DNA from 4 places in the Streptomyces daghestanicus genome. Region 1 is predicted to be linked to each of the others. Evidence: riboswitches for the same ligand, from Rfam matches in the RefSeq annotation. Region 1 holds a riboswitch; each other region holds the start of a gene.
The links. A riboswitch is a leader RNA that binds a small molecule or an ion and turns the genes downstream of it on or off. The one in region 1 is predicted to bind cyclic di-AMP.
Positions count from the first base shown of each region.

Region 2: linked by a shared signal. The riboswitch ahead of Sdagh_RS20395 (M23 family metallopeptidase) and the one ahead of Sdagh_RS03605 (C40 family peptidase) in region 1 are both predicted to bind cyclic di-AMP.
Region 3: linked by a shared signal. The riboswitch ahead of Sdagh_RS23745 (LysM peptidoglycan-binding domain-containing M23 family metallopeptidase) and the one ahead of Sdagh_RS03605 (C40 family peptidase) in region 1 are both predicted to bind cyclic di-AMP.
Region 4: linked by a shared signal. The riboswitch ahead of Sdagh_RS16620 (transglycosylase SLT domain-containing protein) and the one ahead of Sdagh_RS03605 (C40 family peptidase) in region 1 are both predicted to bind cyclic di-AMP.

Region 1 covers NZ_BNDX01000002.1:747,541-752,760, reverse strand. Annotated here, with positions in the region: gene Sdagh_RS03625 (urease subunit alpha) at 1-437, opposite strand, end outside; gene Sdagh_RS03620 (urease subunit beta) at 430-741, opposite strand; gene Sdagh_RS03615 (urease subunit gamma) at 753-1,055, opposite strand; partial or broken gene Sdagh_RS03610 (IS110 family transposase) at 1,585-1,950, shown strand; cyclic di-AMP (ydaO/yuaA leader) riboswitch at 2,404-2,540, shown strand; gene Sdagh_RS03605 (C40 family peptidase) at 2,544-3,017, shown strand; gene Sdagh_RS03600 (DUF6328 family protein) at 3,139-3,804, shown strand; gene Sdagh_RS03595 (ATP-binding protein) at 3,846-4,322, opposite strand; gene Sdagh_RS03590 (helix-turn-helix domain-containing protein) at 4,536-5,220, shown strand, end outside.
Region 2 covers NZ_BNDX01000010.1:309,132-314,351, reverse strand. Annotated here, with positions in the region: gene Sdagh_RS20410 (alginate lyase family protein) at 1-530, shown strand, start outside; tRNA gene Sdagh_RS20405 (tRNA-Met) at 594-667, shown strand; gene Sdagh_RS20400 (PP2C family protein-serine/threonine phosphatase) at 846-2,060, shown strand; cyclic di-AMP (ydaO/yuaA leader) riboswitch at 2,296-2,453, shown strand; gene Sdagh_RS20395 (M23 family metallopeptidase) at 2,466-3,578, shown strand; gene Sdagh_RS20390 (PrsW family intramembrane metalloprotease) at 3,642-4,976, opposite strand; gene trmB (tRNA (guanosine(46)-N7)-methyltransferase TrmB) at 5,016-5,220, opposite strand, start outside.
Region 3 covers NZ_BNDX01000011.1:317,428-322,647, reverse strand. Annotated here, with positions in the region: gene Sdagh_RS23755 (MBL fold metallo-hydrolase) at 329-1,522, opposite strand; gene Sdagh_RS23750 (SGNH/GDSL hydrolase family protein) at 1,709-2,494, opposite strand; gene Sdagh_RS23745 (LysM peptidoglycan-binding domain-containing M23 family metallopeptidase) at 2,726-3,607, opposite strand; cyclic di-AMP (ydaO/yuaA leader) riboswitch at 3,612-3,771, opposite strand; gene Sdagh_RS23740 (tyrosine-protein phosphatase) at 4,193-4,990, shown strand; gene Sdagh_RS23735 (DUF6126 family protein) at 4,997-5,116, opposite strand; gene Sdagh_RS23730 (helix-turn-helix domain-containing protein) at 5,113-5,220, opposite strand, start outside.
Region 4 covers NZ_BNDX01000008.1:1,570,801-1,576,020, reverse strand. Annotated here, with positions in the region: gene Sdagh_RS16630 (GNAT family N-acetyltransferase) at 1-986, opposite strand, end outside; gene Sdagh_RS16625 (HAD family hydrolase) at 1,217-2,020, shown strand; gene Sdagh_RS16620 (transglycosylase SLT domain-containing protein) at 2,031-2,528, opposite strand; cyclic di-AMP (ydaO/yuaA leader) riboswitch at 2,533-2,695, opposite strand; gene Sdagh_RS16615 (polyprenyl synthetase family protein) at 3,359-4,369, shown strand; gene Sdagh_RS16610 (LolA family protein) at 4,609-5,220, shown strand, end outside.

The DNA.
Region 1 (5,220 bases):
CAGATGAAGTGCACATGGGCGTCGACCGCGCCGGCCGTCAGGATCCGTCCGTTGCCCGCGATGATCTCGGTCTCGGGGCCGATGACCAGGTCGGGGTGGACGCCGTCCATGGTGTCGGGGTTGCCGGCCTTGCCGATGCCGGTGATCCGGCCGTCGCGGATGCCGACGTCGGCCTTGACGATCCCCCAGTGGTCGACGATCACCACGCCGGTGATCACGGTGTCCGGAGTGCCGTCGGCGCGGGTGGCGCGGGACTGGCCCATCGACTCGCGGATGACCTTGCCGCCGCCGAACACGGCCTCCTCACCGGCGAGCCCGGGGCCGCCGGAACGGTCCTCCTCGATCTCGATCAGCAGGTCGGTGTCGGCGAGCCTGATCCGGTCGCCGGTGGTGGGGCCGAACAGGTCGGCGTAGGCGGGGCGGGAGATCTCAGGCATCGAGGGCACCTCCGGTCTCGCCGCGCAGTCCGGGCACGATCCGGGCGCCGGCGACGGGGACGAGTTCGACCTCGACGGGGATGCCGGGCTCGAAGCGTACGGCCGTGCCGGCGGCGACGTTCAGCCGCTTGCCGCGGGCCGCGGCGCGGTCGAACTCCAGCCCGGGGTTGGCCTCGGCGAAGTGGTAGTGGGAACCGACCTGGACGGGCCGGTCGGCGGCGTTCAGGACCGTCAGCCGGGTGGTGTCGCGGCCCTCGTTGTAGACGATCGGACCGTCGGCGAACAGGATCTCTCCGGGGATCACGGCGGCTCCCCTCAGACGATCGGGTCGTGGACGGTGACGAGCTTGGTGCCGTCCGGGAAGGTCGCCTCGACCTGCACGTCGTGGAGCATCTCGGGGATGCCCTCCATGACGTCGTCCCGGGTGAGCAGTTCGCGCCCGGAGGACATCAGTTCGGCGACGGTGCGGCCGTCCCGGGCGCCCTCCAGGATGTGCGACGTGATGAGGGCGACGGCCTCGGGGTGGTTCAGCTTCAGGCCGCGTGCCCGGCGCTTCTCGGCGACGTCGGCCGCCACATGGATGAGCAGCCGCTCTTGCTCGTGCGGGGTCAGTCGCACGTCCCACCTCACAGTCCTCGCTCCGGACCGTGCGGGTCCGGTTGCCGCAGCCACGGGGCAACGTCGCAGATGGCCGAAGCGGCAGGCTAGTTGCACCGGGTTTCGCTCACGTTAACCCGCCCAAGATCACTTCTCGTTGCCCGAGGCGACTTCTTGGGGGCCCCTTTGCCCGTCCTTGGCCGGGCGGGCGGAGGGGGCGCCCGTCCGGCCCCGCGCGGCCGGGCCGGCCCCGGGCCCGCCGGACCGGGTGCGGAGCGGGCGCCGGCGCCCCGTCAGCTTCTTCACGGTCCCGCAAGAGGGCCGCTGGCCTCCGGGCCCGGCGTGACTGTCGTCCCCTGCCGAACGGATGACCTGGGGGTGGTGTCACCGGGCCCGAGGGGTGCCGTCGGAGACGCTGATCAGAGGTCCGACCACCGCCGCGCGCCGGGCGCAGTGCCCGGCCGTTTGCGGGCGGCAGGTCCGCATGACGTGGATGCGCGAGAACGGCACCCGAGTGTGAGGCCGGCACGCATCGACGCATGGGGGCACGATGGTCGACATCGATGGGGTGGGCGTCTTCCTGGGCCTGGACGTCGGCAGGCACGCGCACCACGGACACGGCCCGACTCCGGCCGGGAAGAGGGTCTTCGACACCCCGCTGCCGAACGGCGAGCTTCACCTGCGGGCCGTGTCCGGCAAGCTGAAGGCCGAGTTCGGCACTGTCCTGGTGGTCGTGGACCAGCCCGCCTCGATCGGCGCCCTCCCGCGCACGGTCGCCCGGGACTCGGGCTGCGAGGTCGCCCGTCCGCCCGGACTGGCGATGCACAGGATCGCCGGCCTCCACCCCGGCGAAGCCAGGACCGACGCGAAGGACGCCGCAGTCATCGCGGACGCGGCCCGCACCATGCCGCACACCCCCGGAGCGGGCGACGCACGGCCCGGACCACCCGGCCGCCGGGGGTGCCGGCCGACGCTCCCGCCCGCCCCCTGCGCGGTCCCCTCCGGACAGGGCGGAACGGACCGAACGGCGTACCCCCCTTCGGCGTAGGAACACGTCCTTCTCCGGACCCGTCCGGCTTGCGCAACGCGCCTGGTCCGGGAGCGGAATGACCTGTTCCGCCGCTGGTCGGACGGTCAGCGGCGCCGTCCCGCCGTCCGGGACGCGGGGCCTTCCACCCGAACGGGTGAGTGGTGAGTAACAACACAAACCACCCGTTCCGTTGGGATTTTCCGACTTCGGTGCGTCAAGATCCCTGTCTGACGACAAGACCCCGCCGCAGTGGCGGGGCGATCCGGGCGGACGCCGAGTCCTGCCGCCGCCCGGATGACCGGTCGACAGGAGTGGATCGGCAGGAGTGGAGGACCCGAGCATGACGGGTCGCCGGAACGGTCACGCCATGGCCGGAGCCGAGCAGCCCTTGGGGTGAAGCCGCGTTCGCGCGGCCGGGCAACTTCGCCAGCCCGAATCCGACAGGTCATCCTTCACAGGCGGCTGACGAAGGGTTGCGCATGACTGCGCTCAATCGTGTCCCGTCGCTGATGGTCCGTGCCGGCACGGCCTCGGCCCTCACCATCGCCGCCGTGGGCGGCTCGATCGTGGTTCCCGGCATCGCCTCCGAGGCCGCCGCGGCCACCCACGCGACCAAGGCGCTGAAGATCGCGGCGTCCAAGAAGGGCGCCCCGTACCGCTACGGGGCCACCGGGCCGTCCCGGTTCGACTGCTCCGGGCTGACGCTGTACTCGTTCAAGAAGGCCGGCAAGAAGCTGCCGCGCACGGCGGCCCAGCAGTACAACCGGACGCGCCACATCACGGCCTCCAGCCGCAAGGCCGGCGACCTGGTGTTCTTCCACTCGGGCCGGAGCGTGTACCACGTGGGGATCTACGCCGGGAAGGGCAAGATCTGGCACGCCCCGAAGACCGGTGACGTGGTCCGGCTCCAGAAGATCTGGACGAAGAGCGTCTGGTACGGCCGGGTGAAGTGAGCCGCCCGAGGGGGTGCCGGCGGCCCCGGCGGGCGGTCGTGACGGCCGGTCACCCCCTCGGATTCGCACGTCCGTGCGCACGGTCGGGAGTGATCCGGGCCCCTCGGGATATCCGTGGGGCATGGCCGACCACCGTCCCTGCACCGCGCGGGGTGAGACCCCGCTGCAGCGCGCCGACCGCAACTTCGGCGAGCTGCTCCAGGAGCTGCGGGTCACCCAGACGGGCGTGCAGATCCTCTTCGCCTTCCTGCTGTCCCTGGCGTTCACCCCGCGCTTCCCCGACCTCGACACGGTCCAGCGGGCCACGTACGTCACCACGCTGCTGCTCGCGGTGCTCGCCGCCATCCTGTTCACCGCGCCGGCCGCGCTGCACCGCTCGCTCTTCCAGCAGGGCGCCAAGGCGCACATCGTGCGGGTGTCCTCGCGGCTCGCCTCGGCCGGCATGGGAGTTCTGGTGTTCGCGTTCACCGGCGCGGTGCTGCTCGTCGTGGACGTGACGGCCGGCCGCGCGGGCGGGCTGGCGGCGGGCGCGACGACGCTGCTGCTCTGCCTGGGGCTGTGGGGCCTGCTCCCCCGCCTGGTGCGGCGGCGTACGGCGGGGCGCACCTCCGAGGAGCCCGCGGGGGACGCCGCCGGCCCCCGGGCGGACGCGGCGGCCGAACCCCTCGGCGGCGCGTACGCCGGTGCCGGGCGGGCGTCCGGCGGGAGCCGGTCCGCGGCGGCCCGGCGGCTCCCGGAGCCCCGGCGCCGGAACCCGGCGCGCACCGGGCCGTCGACGCGGCGCTGACCCGCCGTCCGCCGCGCCGCGCGCCCCCCGCGCCCGGCGCCTCACTCCGGCGGGTCCCGCCGGTTCGGCCGGGAGGCCCTCGCCGCGGCCGGTTCCGGCCGGGTCCGCCAGGGCAGTTCGACGGAGACGGTCTTGCCGCCCTCCCGCGTGGAGCGGACCGTCAGCCGGCCCCCGCACTCGGCGGCGAGCCAGCGGATGATCACCATGCCGCGCCCGTTGTCCTGCTGGACGGCGGCGGGCAGCCGTTTGGGGAACCGCGGATGGCTGTCGGTGACCCCGATCCACAGGTGTTCGTCGTGGTCCAGCGCCAGGTCCACGGTGAAGGTGGGCGACTGCCCGAGGGTGTGCTGCACGACATTGGTGGCCAGCTCCGACACGATGAGCCGGACCGTGTCGGACACGTCCGTGTCCGCGGGCAGTCCCCACTCCGCGAGCGTGCCGACGACATAGGTCCGGGCGGCGGAGACCGAGGCGGGATCGCTCGGCAGAGTGACGGATGCTTCCAGATGATCTGCCATGGCGACGTCGTCCCTTTCCTGCGGGACCGCGGCCCGACACGGAGTGGACGGTTCGAGTACGGTCCCGGACTGTGCTTGGTCGCCAGAGTGCCATCACCCCACTGGTGGAGGAGGCGATCCCCCAAGATATGCATATATCTGTCGCTCGAAGCGGTGAACTCTGCGCCAGCAGACCTTTTCCGGGCGGCTCAAAAGGAGTAAAGGAGTGGGCCCATGCGGCACGGCCCTGTGGTGCGCCGTCGCAAACTCGGCGCCGAACTGCGCGCCCTGCGTACGCGGGCGGGAATCACCAGCGGTGAGGCGGCCCGGCTGGCCGGCTGGCACCAGTCGAAAGTCAGCCGGATCGAGACCGGGACGAGCGGGGCGAAACCCGGCGACGTGGATTTGCTCCTGGACGTCTACGGCGTGGCCGACACCCAGCTCCGCGAAGTGCTCCTGGCCCTGGCCGGCTCCGAGGACGACGGCGGCAGCCGGCAGCACTGGTGGCACCCCTACCGCGGGGTACTGCCGCCCGCCTACCGGGACTTCATCAGCCTGGAGTCGCAGGCCGGCACGATGCGCACCCTGGAGACCACCGTCGTCCCCGGCCTCCTGCAGACCCCGGAGTACGCCCGCGAGGTGACCCGGGCCGCGATGGACGGACTGCCCGAGGAGCGGATCGACGCGCTGGTGCAGGTGCGGCTGACCCGGCAGGACGTGCTGCGTTCGGCCACGCCGCTGCGGCTCAGCGCCGTACTGGACGAGGCCGTCCTGCGCCGGCGGGTGGGCGAGCCCGGCGTCATGGCCCGCCAGCTGGAACGGCTGGTCGACGCGGCCCGGCTGCCCCATGTCCGGCTCCAGGTACTGCCGTTCGCCGCCGGGGCGCACATCGGTGTCACCGGCCCTTTCGTTATTTTCT
Region 2 (5,220 bases), on a different contig from region 1:
CGGCCTTCGACCGGGCCCTGCGCCGCTTCCGGGACCGCGTGCCCGCCTACTTCTACCTGCGCGAGGACGGCAAGCTGCCGTTCACCCCGGCCGGCAGCAGCATCGCCACCCGGCAGCGGCTGCTGACGTACTGGCACGGGCAGCGGACGTTCCGGGACGGCGTCGCCCAGGAGACCTGCCGGGGGCTCGCGCACGTCGGCCACTCCATCGCCGCCACCGCCCACATCGCCGAGACCGCCTGGCACCAGGGCGTGGATCTGTACGGCGAGGTCAAGGACCGGCTGACGGCCGCGCTCGCCCTGCACGCCCGCGGGCAGCAGGCCGGCGGCACCCCGCGGTGGCTGTGCGGCGGCAAGGTCGAGGGGAAGCTGGGACCGGACCTGGAGGTCGCGCTCAACCACCTGGAGAACCGGCTCGGCGGTTCCGTCCCCGCCGCGCACCGGCTCGCCGTCCGCACCCGCCCGGCCGGCACCGACGACCTCTTCGTCTCCTGGGAGACCCTCACCCACGCGGAGAATCCCGGGGACTGACCCGGCCCCGGGAAACCCGTGTGCCCAGCGGTCCGGACATGACGTACACTGGACACACAACGACGCGGGGTGGAGCAGCTCGGTAGCTCGCTGGGCTCATAACCCAGAGGTCGCAGGTTCAAATCCTGTCCCCGCTACTGAAGACCGAGGGCCGGAATCCGAAAGGGTTCCGGCCCTCGGTGTTTCCCGGCCCGGCGCCCCCGCGTCATCCGATCGGCCCGCCCCCGCTCGCCGCCCGTCCCCGTTCCGGGAACCCTGGACGGACGGGACGGGACGAAAGCAACGCGGACGCGCATGGCTGGCGGGAGACGAGTGGTGCGGCCTGGTGACGTGGAGGAGGGGCCGTACGCGCGGGCCGGCGGGCGGCTGCCCGGCGACCCGGTGCCCGACCCCGGCCTCGGCGACACCCCGCCGCCCGCGCCGCCCGCGCCGGCCGCGCGGCGCCGTTGGCTCTCCCACGACCACGCCCTCGTCCGCCTGCTCCCGCCGGTGCTGATCGCCGTCGCCGTCGTCTACGACCTCGTCACCCCGCGGTACTTCACCGCCGGCCCCCTCTACACGGCGGCCCCCCTGGTCGCCGCCCCGCTGTACTCCCGGCGCGGCACCCTCCTCACCGGGCTGGCCGTGGTCGCCGCCGTGGTCGGGCTCCAGTTCGGCAAGGGCGTCGCCCACTACATCGACTCCGTCACCGAACTGGTGACCATCACGACCGTCGCCGGGCTCGCCGTCCTCGTCAACTCCCTGGTCCGCCGCACCGACGAGCGGCTCGCCTCCGCCCGCGAGATCGCCGAGGCCGCCCAGCGCGCGGTGCTGCCCGAGCCCGCCGAACGGCTCGGCGGCTTCGAGATCGCCGCCTGCTACGAGGCGGCGCAGGCGGACGCCTTCATCGGCGGCGACCTCTACGCGGTGCAGGACAGCCCGCGCGGGATCCGGATGATCGTCGGGGACGTCCGGGGCAAGGGGATGGGCGCGGTGGCGGCCGTCGCCGTCGTCATCGGGGCGTTCCGGGAGGCCGCCGAGCAGGAGACGACGCTGGAGGCGGTGGCGCAGCGGCTGGAGCGGGCGCTGGCCCGGGAGGGCACCCGGCGCGAGGGGCTGGACGCCTTCGAGGGGTTCACCACCGCCGTCCTCGTCGAACTCCCGCACGGCGACGGAGTGGCCCGCGTCGTCAACCGGGGCCATCCGCCGCCCCTGCTGCTGCACGCCGACGGCCGCCTGAGCGCGCTGGCCGCCCGGGAGACGGCGCTGCCGCTCGGCATGGGGGAACTGGGCGTCTGGCCGGACCGCGCCGAGGAGGTCCCCTTCCCCGGCGGGGCCACGCTGCTGCTCTACACCGACGGGGTGACCGAGGCGCGCAACGCCCGCGGCGAGTTCTACGACCCGGCGGTGCGGCTGGCCGGCCGCCGCTTCCGGCGCCCCGGGGACCTGCTGGACGTCGTCGCCGAGGAGGTGCGCCGGCATTCGGGCGGCGGGATGGCGGACGACATGGCGCTGCTCGCCGTACGCCGTCCGGACCATCACGAGCAGTGACCGCCCGATCCCCCTCCGCATAACAATTGACGAACGGTCAGCGCGCGGGAGGTGTGACATCCGAGGTGAGGATATGGCGAGAGGGGGTCAACTCGCCCCGTTTTCGCCGGTCGTGCGGCCTTGGTTCCAGGGGGAAAGGTTAATGATCAAGAGGAACGGCTTGGAATGGACGCCCCGCTTCTATTAACGTTCGATAACGCAGCGCGGTCGTCCCAGCCGTCACAGAAGGCGGCTCCGCGCGCACGCGCCGAATCCCGTGAGGGAACCGGGGAACCACCACCTTGGGGTGAATCGGGCGTACACGGCTGTGGCGACACGGCCCGTTTACGCGCGTAGGAGACCTTCCTGCTCCGAACCCGTCAGCTAACCCGGTAGGCGGAGAAGGAAGGAAAGGAGTACGCCCACGTGGCGTCCAACCGGCCTGCCCCCGAGGCCCCGTACCTGCCGACCCAGCGCGACACCGAGACGTTCGGCCACGGCGGCTTCCGCGCCGATGACGGTTCCTTCGACCACTCCTACGACGCTTTCTCCGCCGGTCCTGCGGCAGGCGGCCCGGCCGACGGCCCCTTCGAGGAGTGGAACCCCACCGCCGACACCGTGCTTCCCGTGCGCGGCCGGCACCGCGTCGCCAAGCAGCGTGGCGGACTCGCCCGCAGCTCCACCGTCCTCGGCGTCGGCGTCATAGCCGCCGTCGGCGCCGGCGGCATGGCCAGCGCGCAGACCGGCAAGCCGCCGGTGTCGATCTCCATGCCGGACCTGCCCTCCGTGGGCTCGCTCCTCCCGGGCGACGAGGACGACCGGGCCGGGACGGACACGGCCACCCCGCTCAGCAGCGCCGCCGGCGTCGTCACCGCCGCCGCCGACGACGACCGGAGCACCGGTACCACCGCCGGCCAGGCCCTGGTCGGCCGGATCATGGCGCAGGCCGAGGAGCAGCAGGACCAGGTCGCGGCCAAGGCCGCCGCGGAGGCCGCCGCCGCTGCCGAGAAGCAGGCCGCCGAGGCCGCCGCGAAGGCCGCGAAGGAGGCCGAGGCCAAGGCCGCCGCCGCCAAGAAGAAGGCGGCGGAGGAGGCCGCGAAGAAGGCCGAGGCGGAGCGGCTCGCCGCGCTGGCCAAGCAGTACACGCTGCCGACCTCCTCGTACACCATCACCTCCACCTTCGGGCAGGCCGGCGTCTACTGGTCCTCCGGTTACCACACCGGCCTGGACTTCGCCGCCCCCACCGGCACCCTCATCAAGGCCGTGCACTCCGGGACCATCACGGAGGCGGGCTGGGCCGGCTCCTACGGCTACCGCACGATCCTGACCCTCGACGACGGCACCGAGCTGTGGTTCTGCCACCAGTCCTCGATCAATGTCAGCGTCGGCCAGCAGGTCAGCACCGGTGACGTCATCGGACGCGTCGGCAAGACGGGCAACGTCACCGGCGCGCACCTCCACATGGAGGTCCACCCCGACGGTTCCGCGAGCGGCGTCGACCCGATGGCGTGGCTCCAGGACAAGGGCCTCAACCCCTGATCCGCCCTTCCGGGTGAGACCCCGGCGGCCCGGCCGGCGACCCCCGGTGCCAGGGCTGCCGGTTCACGGGCGGTACGGGTGCGGGTGCGGGCGGTACGCGGCGGGCTGGTAGGGATACGGCGCCGGGGCGGACACCGGTGCCGGGTGCCCGTACGCGGGCCAGGGCGGCGCGGTCACCGGGACGGCCCGCGGTGCCGTGCTCCGCGCCGCGTGGACCAGCGCCGGACCCGCCGTCTCGCGCCGCCGCCACAGCTGTGCCAGCAGCTCCCGCTCCCGTACGACGAAGTCGGCGCCCGCCCTGCCCCGGCCCGCCCGGCGCCGCAGGACCGCCAGTGACGTCGCGTACGCCTCGTACTCCGCCACCGTGCGGGCCGCCACCCGGCCGCCGTGCCGGCGGGCATGGGCGCGGGCGATCCGCCGGGCCCGCATCGAGCCGAGCGCGTACGGTTCGGCCGGGGTCAGCCAGCCGGCCACCGCGTAGGCGGGCAACTCGGTACGGACCGTGCGCAGGTCGCGCTGCCGGAGCCCCACCGCCAGCCAGGTCAGCAGGCCGAACGCGGGGACCATGAACACCACGTAGACGGCGAAGAAGCCGTACTCGCCGAGGGCCGAGGAGCCGTTCCACAGCGCGTGCGTGCCCATCGCGAGCAGCAGGCCAGCCGGCGGAAGCAGGGCCCGGCGGGCGCGCCGGCCCTGGCCGCCGAGCGCGGCCAGGCCGAAACCGAGGCCGGTGAACGCCGTGAACAGCGGGTGCGCGAACGGGGACATGACGATCCGGACGAAGAACGTCGCCGCGGTGACGGAGGCGATGCCGCTGTCGCCGGTGAGCCGGTCGGTGCCGAACGCGTTGCCCAGGTAGAGGATGTTCTCGGTGAACGCGAAGCCGGTGGCGGTGACGCCGGCCAGCACCACGCCGTCGAGCAGCCCGGTGACGTCCCGTCTGCGGAAGAGGAAGACCAGCAGGACCGCCGCGGCCTTCGCGGACTCCTCCACCACCGGCGCTATGACGGTGGCCCCCCAGGTGTCCGCGCCGGCCGGATCGGCGGTGGCCGTCGCTATCCAGCGGGTCGCGAAGCTGTTGGCGACGATGGCGATCAGCGCCGCCGCGCACGCCCCCCAGGCGAAGCAGAAGACCAGGTTCCGCCAGGGGCCGGGCGCCACCCGCTCCAGCCAGCGGAACGCGGCGATCAGCAGCGGCACGGGCAGGACGGCGAGACCGAGGCCGACCAGGAAGCCCTCGGTGCCGGTCTGCTCCCGCACCAGGGCCAGGATGACCAGACCGGAGAGCGCGAGCAGCGTCGTCAGGGCGCCGAACCGCACCCAGCGGCGCTGCCACCAGTGCGGGCCGCCGGACCGGGGCGGGGCCGTCGGGGGCGGGGGCGGGGAACTGGTGGCCACGGCATCGATCCTGACGAGACGAAAGGCGCCGTCCTGGCTTCAGGCGCCGGTGGGGGGCTGGTCCTGGTGCGGTACGCGGCGGAAGAGCAGGTCGTTCACCACATGTCCCTTGTCCAGTCCCTGACCCTCGAAACGGGTCAGCGGCCGGTGCGCGGGCCGGGGCGCGAAACCACCGCCGGGCCGGGTGTTCTCGAAGGCGGGATGCGCGGTGAGGACCTCCAGCATCTGCTCCGCGTACGGCTCC
Region 3 (5,220 bases), on a different contig from region 1:
CGTGACGCGGGCGCCGTGGACGCGGGAGAGGTGGACGCGGGAGAGGTGGGCCGCGTGATGGCCGGTTCCGGAGCCGATGTCCAGGACGCGCCTGCCGGTGATGTCACCGAGGATCTCCGGGCCAGGGCCGGCCCCCTTCCAGGGCGTCCACTCCAGACGGTCGGGGACGGGGCGTCCCCGGCTCGGCGGCCGGCCCCGGGATCTCCGACCATCACGGGTACGTCGGACTCGCCACGGTGGACGGCGGGTTGCCGCCAGGACGCGCCGCGGGCGGCGCGTCCTGGTCAGGGGGCGCCGGTCCCAGGTCCTCCTGCCGGCAGTCCGTCCGTCACCGCTCGCCCGCGAGGTCGAGATCCCCCTTGCTCGTGCCGGCCATGCTCTCCGCGATGCCGGGCCGCCGCCACGGACGCGCGAGCGGGCCGGACACCGCCCGCCACCACGGCTCCACCGGCAGCTCCCCCGTCGGCTCGAACGGCTCGCCCGGCCGTGGGAAGGCCACCGCCTGGCCCTCCTCCTCGGCCGCGTCCTTCATCCACTCCCCCGGCTCCGCCCACGCGTGCGGCGCCAGGTTGAACGTGCCCCAGTGGATGGGCAGCAGGGCACCGCCCGGCCGGCCGCCCTGGAGGTCGAGGTGGGCGCGGACGCCCTCCTCTGGGGTCATGTGGATGTCGGGCCAGAACTCCGAGTACGCGCCCACCTGGATCATCGTGGCGTCGAACGGGCCGTGCGCGGCGCCGATCTCCTGGAAGCCGGTGAAGTAGCCGGTGTCGCCGCTGTGGTAGACGCGGTGGTCCGGGCCGGCGGCCACCCAGGAGGCCCAGAGGGTGTGCTGGGTGTTGCGCAGGGCCCGGCCGCAGAAGTGGCGGGCGGGTGTGGCGGTCAGGGTGAGGCCGCCGACCTTCGTCTCCTCGTGCCAGTCCAGCTCGCGCATCCGGTCCGCGGGCACTCCCCAGCGCTCCAAGTGGGCGCCGACGCCGAGGGGCACGGCGAAGAGGGTGTCCGTGCCTGCCAGGGCCTTGATGGTGGGCAGGTCCAGGTGGTCGTAGTGGTCGTGGGAGATGACGACGACGTCGACCGGGCCGAGGGCGGCCAGCGGCAGCGGCACCGGGTGCAGTCGCCTGGGGCCGGCGAAGGGGAACGGGGAGCAGCGCTCGCCCCACACCGGGTCGAACAGCACCCGCTGTCCGTCTATCTCGGCCAGCACACTGGAGTGTCCGGCCCAGGTCAGACGGAGGCCGGTGGCCGGCGGGCGGGCCAGGTCGGCGACGGTGGTGGGGTGGACGGGGATCGGCGCGGCGGGAGCCCGGAGGGTCCGTGCCGCACGGTCGAGGTAGTTCTTGGCGAACTGCGCCGTCGAGCCGGAGGGCCGGGTGCGGGCGGGGCCTCCCGGGTTCTGGAAGACGCCGTCCGCGAAGTGCGGGGATCTGCGGATGCGCGCCATGCGCTCGCCGCTCGGGTCCGCGCCGAACGCTTCGGGCCGCAGCGCGTACAGCCCTGAGCTGCGGGAACGGAAACCGGCCACGGTACCTCCAGGTGGAGTAGGACAGACCTTCATTATGGTCGTCCGGTGTGACAGCGGTCTCCGCCGCCGGTCGTCCGGCCGACACCGCCCCGGAGGGCCTCCCGGGCAGCGGCCGGCGCGGGCCGCCCCGGGGAACTCACCCGCGCACAAGGCCCCAGGAGTCCCCCTGAGGCCCACGGGAACGCCTCAGGCGACCGGCGCGATCCGCATCCTGATGTCGTCCGCCGACAGCGTCCCCTTGGCCATCACATGGTCGCCGGAGGACTCACCGCGCAGCCGGCGCCCGATCCACGGCACCAGGTGCTCCCGCGCCCACTGCACGTCGTCCCGGCGGATGTCGAAGGTGCCGCGCGGCGGCAGCGGCGGCCAGGGCTGCTCGGGGTCGGCCGGCACCGGCAGGCCGAGGGCCTGTCCGGCGCGCAGCGCCACGCGCGTGTGCCCCTCGGGCGAGAGGTGCAGCCGGTCGGTGTCCCAGGCCCGGCGGTCCTGCACGCTGCGCAGCGACCACAGGTCGAGCACCGGGCAGCCGTAGCGGTCGGCGACGGCCCGCACATGCCCGTTGTACGTGGCGATCTTGCCGCGCAGGTGTTTCAGCACGGGCACCCGCCGGGTGTCGAAGCCGGTCGTCACCAGGACCGTGCCAGCCGCCGCGGCGAGCGCCGCCACCGCCCGCTCGAACCGCTCCGCCACCTCGTCCGGATCGGTGCCGGGCCGGATGATGTCGTTGCCGCCCGCACAGAAGGAGACCAGGTCCGGTTTGAGGCCGACGGCCTGGGGCACCTGGTCTGCCACGATCTGGTCGAGCAGCTTTCCGCGTACGGCGAGGTTGGTGTACGTGAAGTCGCCCTCGGGCCGCCGGTCCGCGAGCAGGACGGCGAGGCGGTCGGCCCAGCCGACGAACGCCCCGTCGGGGCCGGGGTCACCGACACCTTCGGTGAAGCTGTCACCCACGGCCACGTACGACCCGATCACTGCTCTCTCGTCACTCTTCGAATCGTCTGCCACATCGGCCCATGATTCACCTTCGAATGTGACCTACGCGACCGTAGGCAGGGGTTGACGGGCGGTGAGAAAGGCCACTCCTAAAGTGTTGGCCAACTCAGGAATAAGCGCAGCCCGTTCCCTGCGGCGCCGGCGTCGAAGGCCGGACCCGGGGATCGGGGTCCGGCCTTCGACGGGCAGCGGGGTGGCGTCCTGGTGGTGTCAGACGGTGACGCCCTGCGACCGCAGGTAGGCCAGCGGGTCGATGTCCGAGCCGTAGTCCGGCGTGGTGCGGATCTCGAAGTGCAGGTGCGGGCCGGTGACGTTGCCGGTGGCACCGGAGAGGCCGAGCTGCTGTCCGGCGGTGACGGCGGCGCCGCTGGAGACGGAGATCTGGGACAGGTGGGCGTACTGGGCGTAGTGGCCGTCGGCGAGCTTGATGACGACCTGGTTGCCGTACGCGCCGCCCCAGCCGGCGGAGACGACCGTGCCGGCGCCCACGGCCTGCACGGGCGTGCCGGTGGGGACGACGAAGTCGGTGCCGGTGTGGTAGCCGCTGGACCACATGCTGCCCGACTGGTGGTACGGGGTGCCGACGGCGCCGCCCGCCACGGGAGCCACGAAGGAGGCGGCCGAGGTGACCGCGGCCGTGTCGGCCGTCTTCTCGGCCTTCTCCGCCTTCTCGACCTTCTCGGTCTTCTCGGTCTTCTCCGTCCGGGCCGAGGCGCCCGAGGACTCGGCGGAGTCCGTGCCCGCCGCCTTGCCGCCGAGGGTGAGGGTGAGCTTGAGGCCGGGACGGATCAGCGACGGGTCGTCGCCGACGGCGTTCCGGTTGTCGGCGTAGAGCTTCTTCCAGCCGCCGCTGACGTGCTGGTCGTCGGCGATCTTCGCGAGGGAGTCGCCGGCCACCACGGTGTACGTGGCCTTCTGGGCGGCCTGCGCGGAAGCGGGGGCCGACACGGTGGCGGACTGGGCGGGAGCCGCGTGGGCCCCGGCGGCGCCCATGAGCGGCAGCGCGAGCGCGGCGCCACCGGTGCCGGCGACGGCCAGGGTGCGGGTCAGACGCTGGGTCTTGGTACGGCGGTGCTTACTCTTCGCGGGCATGTCGAATTCCTCTCCGGCGCCTGCGAGGTGAGCTGTCGGGTGCGGACTGGAGATGCCCGGCCGCGCCGAATGGCGCGGCTTTACCCCTAGCCTGTTCCGGGAACCGGAACAGGCGGTGTACCTGTGGGTCCCCCGCTCCTGCCGAATACGGGTGGTGAGTGGGTGCGGTCTCCGGTCGGCGGCAGGATTAGGCGTCCGTCCGGATCGGAGGTGAACGTAAGGGACCAGGTCGCACAGCGACAAGCGCGGGGTTTCCGGTAAAGGCGTTTCCCTTGATCCATTGAGGGAAAGATCCGTCACCCTGCGTCGACGGTGAAAAGGCCGGCGAGGGCAAACGCCCTTGAAAAGCACCTCGATTACATGGACATGCGGCGCGACGCACCGTCACGGATATGACGCTGCTCACGCGGTCATTCACCAGCGACTTTTATTACAGGCCGAGTTGGAAAGAAACCGTCAATTCGGACAGATGCAACAGACGTTACACGAAGGGGCAATAGCGACCCCTCGGAGCGGGGAAATGCCGTATCGTCGGCTGTGCCCGCCGCCGAGCAGCGGCAGCGGCACCGAGTGGGAGGAGTCCTCGTGACGCAGCAGGTCCCGTCGACGGAGCCCGAGCTGGCCGGAGTACGCAATTTCCGTGACGTGGGCGGCCTGCCCACCGTGGACGGGCGGCGGGTGCGGTTCGGGGTGCTGTTCCGCAGCGGCCACCTCGCCCACGCGACCGCCGAGGACGCCGCGTTCCTGACGGGCCTCGGCCTGCACACCGTCTTCGACTTCCGCAACGCAGCCGACCAGAAGCTCGAAGGCCCCGACGTGTCCCTGCCGGGCGTGCGCAATGTGAACCTGCCGCTGTCCGACCCCGCCGACGGCGCCGAGTTCTGGAAGATGGTCCGCGACGGCGACCTCGACCAGCTGCGGGAGATCCTCGCCGACGGCAAGGGCGCGGGCCGGATGATCGCGTCGTACCGCTCGATCGTCACGGACCGCACCGACGAGCACTCGCGGGTGCTGCACGCGCTCGCCGAGGACAGTGTCCCCGCCCTGATGCACTGCGCGGCCGGCAAGGACCGCGCGGGCCTGTCGATCGCGGTGACCCTGCTCGCCCTGGGCGTGGAGCGGGAGGCCATCGTCGAGGACTACCTGAAGTCCAACGAGAAACACCGCCGCTACAAGGTGAAGCGCAGCGGCTCCGCCGCCTCGGCCTACTCCCCCGAGGTCATGGAGCTGCTCAGTCCCCTGTTCGACGCGCGCGCCGAGTACCTGACGGCGGCCTTCGAGACGATCGAGCGGACCTGGGGCGACGTCGACACCTACCTGGAGCGGGGTCTGCGGATCACCCCGGCCACCCGGGAGCGGCTGCGCGACCGTCTGCTCGACTGAGTCCGGCTACTTCGCGCCGACCTCGAAGAGCAGGTAGACGAAGGCCGCGAAGACATGGCCGACGGCGATGTAGACGATGAGCCGCACCCACAGGGCGCGGGGGAACTTCTCCTCGATGTCACTCATGGCGTGCCTCCGGTGAGGGGCCCCAGGCACAGCGTGGCCGTGGGGCTCTGCAGCAGGGTGTGGACGAACAGCAGCTCGACCCCGTCGGGGTCCGCCGCGGCGAT
Region 4 (5,220 bases), on a different contig from region 1:
GCGTGCGCCCGGCGCGCGGGCTCACGGCCGAGCCGGTACAGCGCGGCGCCCGCCCCCCAACACGTCACGGCACCCTCGTACACGGGCAGTTCACCCGTCTTCAGCGAGTCCTTGTACTCGGCCGCGCCCCGTCCCAGGTCGAGCAGCCCGATGCCCGCCGCGGCGGCGGCCTCCGCCATCCGCAGGTGCAGCACCAGGCCCGGCGAGTACTTCGCCGCCGCCACGTCGTACGCCGGGAACCAGCAGGCCAGGACCGTCGACGAACGCAGCCCGAAGTGGGCGGCGACCGGGCGGGAACCGGCGTAGAGGACGGACAGGGTGCCGGTGCACTCCGGGGTCCGGGTGACGGCGAGCCGGCCGACCAGCCCGGTGATCCACCGCTGGGCGAACCGGTCGCGCCGCCCCGTCCTGCGGTACTGCGCCGACTTCCACGCCATGAGCGTGCGCAGCGCGGCCGGTTCGCGTTCGTCGAACACGAACCGCACCTCCCCGGCCTGCCGGCCCAGCCGCCGCTCCTTGGCGAGGGTGGTCCTCAGGAACTTCGGGGACCGGACGCGCAGCGCCTCCTCGTACGCCGGGTAGCCGTCGGCGACGTCGATGACGTGGGAGGCGTGCACCTCGGCGGCGTACGGCGTGAACAGCCCTTGGCCGGCCTCCAGGTTGTCGAAGGCGAAGCTCGACAGGGAACAGGCGCGCAGCAGCCGGCGCGGGTCGGGCAGCGCGCCCTGGCGCAGCACCGCCCCCTGGCGGTCCGACACCCCGAGACCGATGGCCCGGCCCTGCCCCAGCGGCCCGCGCTCGTACGGCAGGAAACCGGCTCTCTCGCCGCCCTCGTGGAGCACGGCCACCCGCGCTCCGGGACGGACCGCGCCCACCGCTTCGGTGAACTCCGGTTCCATGAAGGGGTTGCGCGGGGCGTGCGACTTGGCGCGCAGCTCACGCCAGTGCTCCCGTTCCTCCGCGCCCAGTTCCCCCGGCCTCAGCACACGAACGCGTCCACTGCTCAACCCGACCCCCCGATCAAGTCCCCCTGGACAGAAGGAAGGTACCCCTGGGCCCGCGCGGAGGGTAGAGAGCAGAGCATGTTGCTGCCAACCGGTGCACAGCTCTTGAACCGCCTTTAGCCGGTGTTGCGTGCGGTTTCGGACAGACGGGTGTGTGAACCGGGGTGTGACGGAGGTGAGTCGGACGCCCGCCGTGTCCGTATTCTCTGATCATGGACCCCACCGCATACGCACTCGTCGCCACCGATCTGGACGGAACGCTGCTCCGCGGCGACGACACCGTCTCCGAGCGCTCGCTCGCCGCGCTCGCGCGGGTGGCCGGGGCCGGCGCGCACCACCTGGTGGTGACGGGTCGGCCGGCGCCGAGAGTGCGCCCGCTCCTCGGCGACCTCGGCGGCGGGGGGCTCGCCGTGTGCGGCCAGGGCGCGCAGGTGTACGACGCCGGCGCGGACCGGCTGCTGTGGTCGGTCACCCTGGACCGGGAGCTGGCCGAGACCGCGCTCGGCAAGATCGAGGCCGAGGTGGGCGAGGTGTACGCCGCCGTCGACCAGGACGGCGTGGACGGGCTCACCCTCATCGAGCCGGGCTACCTGATGCCGCACCCGACGCTGCCCGCCGAGCGGGTGGACCGGCGCGACGACCTGTGGGCGGCGCCCATCAGCAAGGTGCTGCTGCGCCACCCGTGGCTGGGCGACGACGAGCTGGCGGACGCGGCGCGCGCGGTGGTCGGTTCGCTGGCGACGGTCACCATGTCGGGGCCGGGGACGGTCGAGCTGCAGCCGTGCGGGGTCACCAAGGCGACCGGGCTGGCGCTGGCGGCCGAGCACCTGGGGCTGAGCCCGCGGCGGACGATCGCCTTCGGGGACATGCCGAACGACATCCCGATGTTCCTGTGGGCGGCCCACGGCGTCGCCATGGCCGGCGCCCATCCGGAGCTGAGGGCGGTGGCCGACGAGGTCACCGCGTCGAACGAGGACGACGGCGTGGCCGTCGTCCTCGAACGACTGTTCAGCTGAGCCGCGGGGCTCAGTACGCGCTGTAGACGTTGTCCATGGAGCCGTACCGGTCGGCCGCGTAGTTGCAGGCGGCGGTGATGTTGGCGACCGGGTCGTACAGGTCCCAGGAGGTGCCCTCGACGTGGTAGGCGTCGAAGGTCGGCTGGATCACCTGGAGCAGGCCCTTGGACGGGGTGCCGTTGACGGCGTTGATGTCCCAGTTGTTGATGGCGAACTGGTTGCCGGACGACTCCCGCATGATGTTGCGGTAGATGCCGTTGTAGGTGCCCGGAATGCCCTTCTCGGCCATGATGTCGAGCGACTGGCGGATCCAGCCGTCCAGGTTGTTGCTGTAGCCGTTGGCCGCGGTCAGGGCGGCCGTGGTGGTCGCCGTCGTCGAGTCGGCGGCGGACGCGCTGGTGGCGCCCATGACCGGCAGGGCGAGCACGGCGGCGCCGGCGCCGAGGACGGCGAGCTTGCGGGCGAGACGGTTGGTCCCGGTGATCCGCCGAAGGCTGTTGGCAGGCATGGTGAATCCCTCTCCTGACGCCTGCGGGGTGAGCTGTCGGGTTCGGGCGGGGAGGTGCCCGGCCGCGCCCTGTACGGCGCGGCTTCACCCCGAGCCGCTCCGGTCCGAGGACCGGCGCGGCGACTTACCTGGGTCCCCCGCTCCTGCCGTGAATGTGTTGAGTCGGATGGGTGCCGGGCGGTGGCAGGATTCGGCGTCCGCTCGACAGGCCGGGAACGTATGCGACAGCACATGTCCGGAACAAGTGCGGGTTTCACCTAACGTGCCTGTTGACCTTGGTCTGAGGCATTTGGGGTGCTTGATCCTTTGCGACTGCCAAGAGTCAACTCGCTTGCGCGGCAAGGGGATGGCGGCCTCGGGGCGCCGACGCGCGGACCGGCCGGGACGTGAGTCAACTCACGGGCGTCGACAAGTGGCGCAAATCGGGCAATGACGTCAACTGGGGTTTTACGGGCCAGTGATGGCGGAGCGGGGGTGCCCCGCTCACCGGGGCCGGGGTGAGGCGGGAGCGGGGGCCGGCGGGGCGAATGGGTGACGTTCCCGGGTCGCACGGCGTTGGGAGGAGTGGTGGGATCTTCGGTGGGCCCCGCACGCCGGCGCCCCCGGCGGTCCGGCGGTGTCCACGTCGGCGCCGCCCCTCGATGTCGATCCTTGTCCGCTCATATCACCTGATCAAAAACATACAGCTCATGATCCGATACCGACCGGCCTGTAACGGTGGGCGCTATCGGTGATCGAAACGTGACCGGATACGCTGACTTGAGTGAGGGCAGCGACTTATCGACCAGCCGTGTAACCGCGAGTAGACACCAGCAGACAGGAGACCCCTCGTGACCGTCGTCGGGCCGTTCGGGCTGAGCGTGCGGGACCAGGCTCTGGAAGCCGATGTCCAGGCCGGAATGGCGGCAGTCGAGGAAGGGCTGCTCGAGGCAACCAAGAGCGAGGTGCCCTTCATCACGGAGGCCGCCCAGCACCTGGTGAAGGCCGGCGGCAAGCGGTTCCGGCCGCTGCTGGTGATGCTCGCGGCCCAGTTCGGCGACCCCTACGCCCCCGGCGTGGTGCCCTCGGCCGTCGTCGTGGAGCTGACGCACCTCGCCACGCTGTACCACGACGACGTGATGGACGAGGCCGCCGTGCGGCGCGGGGTGCCCAGCGCGAACACCCGCTGGGACAACTCGGTCGCGGTCCTGACCGGCGACTTCCTCTTCGCCCGGGCCTCGCAGATCCTCGCCGACCTCGGCCCCGAGGCGGTCCGGGTGCAGGCCCTGGCCTTCGAGCGGCTGGTCACCGGCCAGATCCTGGAGACCGCGGGACCGCAGGACGGCCGGGACCCGGTCGACCACTACCTGGACGTGCTGGGCGGCAAGACCGGCTCGCTGGTGGCGGTCTCGTGCCGGTTCGGCGCGATGATGTCCGGCGCCGACGAGACCGTGGTGGACGTCCTCACCCAGTACGGCGAGCGGCTCGGCGTCGCCTTCCAGCTCGCGGACGACGTCCTGGACATCGCCTCCGACTCCACCGAGTCCGGCAAGACGCCCGGCACCGACCTGCGCGAGGGCATCGCCACCCTGCCCGTCCTGCGGCTGCGCGAGCGCGCGGCCCGGCTCGGCCTGGCCGATGACCTCGCCCTGTGCGAACTGCTCGCCTCCGACCTCACCGACGACGACCGGCACTCCGAGGCGCTGCGCCTGCTGCGCGCCCACCCCGCCCTGGAGCAGGCGCGGCGGGACACCGTCCGGTACGCGGAGGACGCCCGCGCCGCCCTGGCCCCGCTGCGGGAGTGCGACGCGAAGACCGCGCTGGTCGAGCTGTGCGACGCGGTGGTGCACCGGGCCGGCTGAGGCCCGTCCCCTACGGGACGGCGGCGGAGCCGTCCCCGGGTGTCATACCGCAGCAGTACACGGAGTTGGGCCTGCGGTCTGACGCTTTCCGGTGGCCGGTTTGGTCAGATGGTCCTCACGGAAAACACCATTCCTCACCGATTCGGGTGAGAATGGCGGCTCAGGGCGGACTTCGGGGTGGACCGGTGGGACCGGCGCGAGGTCGCGACCGGCCGCCGCCGACGACGGAGGTAGGGCACATGGCACCGTACGGTTCCGACGGCAGCACGACCGGCAGCACGACCGGCGGAGAGACCGAGGAGCGCGGGGCGGGGCGGCGCAGGGCCGCGCGGTACGTCGTCCCGGTCACGGTGATGGGCGTCGCCGCGGCGACGATCGGACTGGTCCCCGCGCTGGCCGACTCCGGCGACCCCGACCTGCCCGCGATATCGGCGCAGCGGCTGGTGGAGAAGATCGCCGCGTCGGACACGCAGCGCCTGTCCGGCACCGTGAAGATCAGCACCGACCTCGGGCTGCCGGACCTCGGCGGCCTGGAGAGCGGCCTGATGTCCGGTGCCGCCTCGCCCTCCGCGGCGGACGGCGACGGCGGCTCCGCCGCGGACCCGACCGCGCACCTCACCGAGCTGGCCTCCGGCACCCACACCCTGCGCGTCGCGGCGGACGGCCCCGACCGGCAGAAGGTGTCGCTGCTCCAGGACGCCGCCGAGTACAGCCTGATCCACGACGGCACCGACGTCTGGGGCTACGACAGCGCCTCCAACGAGGTCTACCACTCCACGGTCCCCGCGGCCGGCGGTTCCGGCGACGCGGCCGGCGGGCGGCGCGGTGAGCTGCCCGCCACCCCGAAGGAG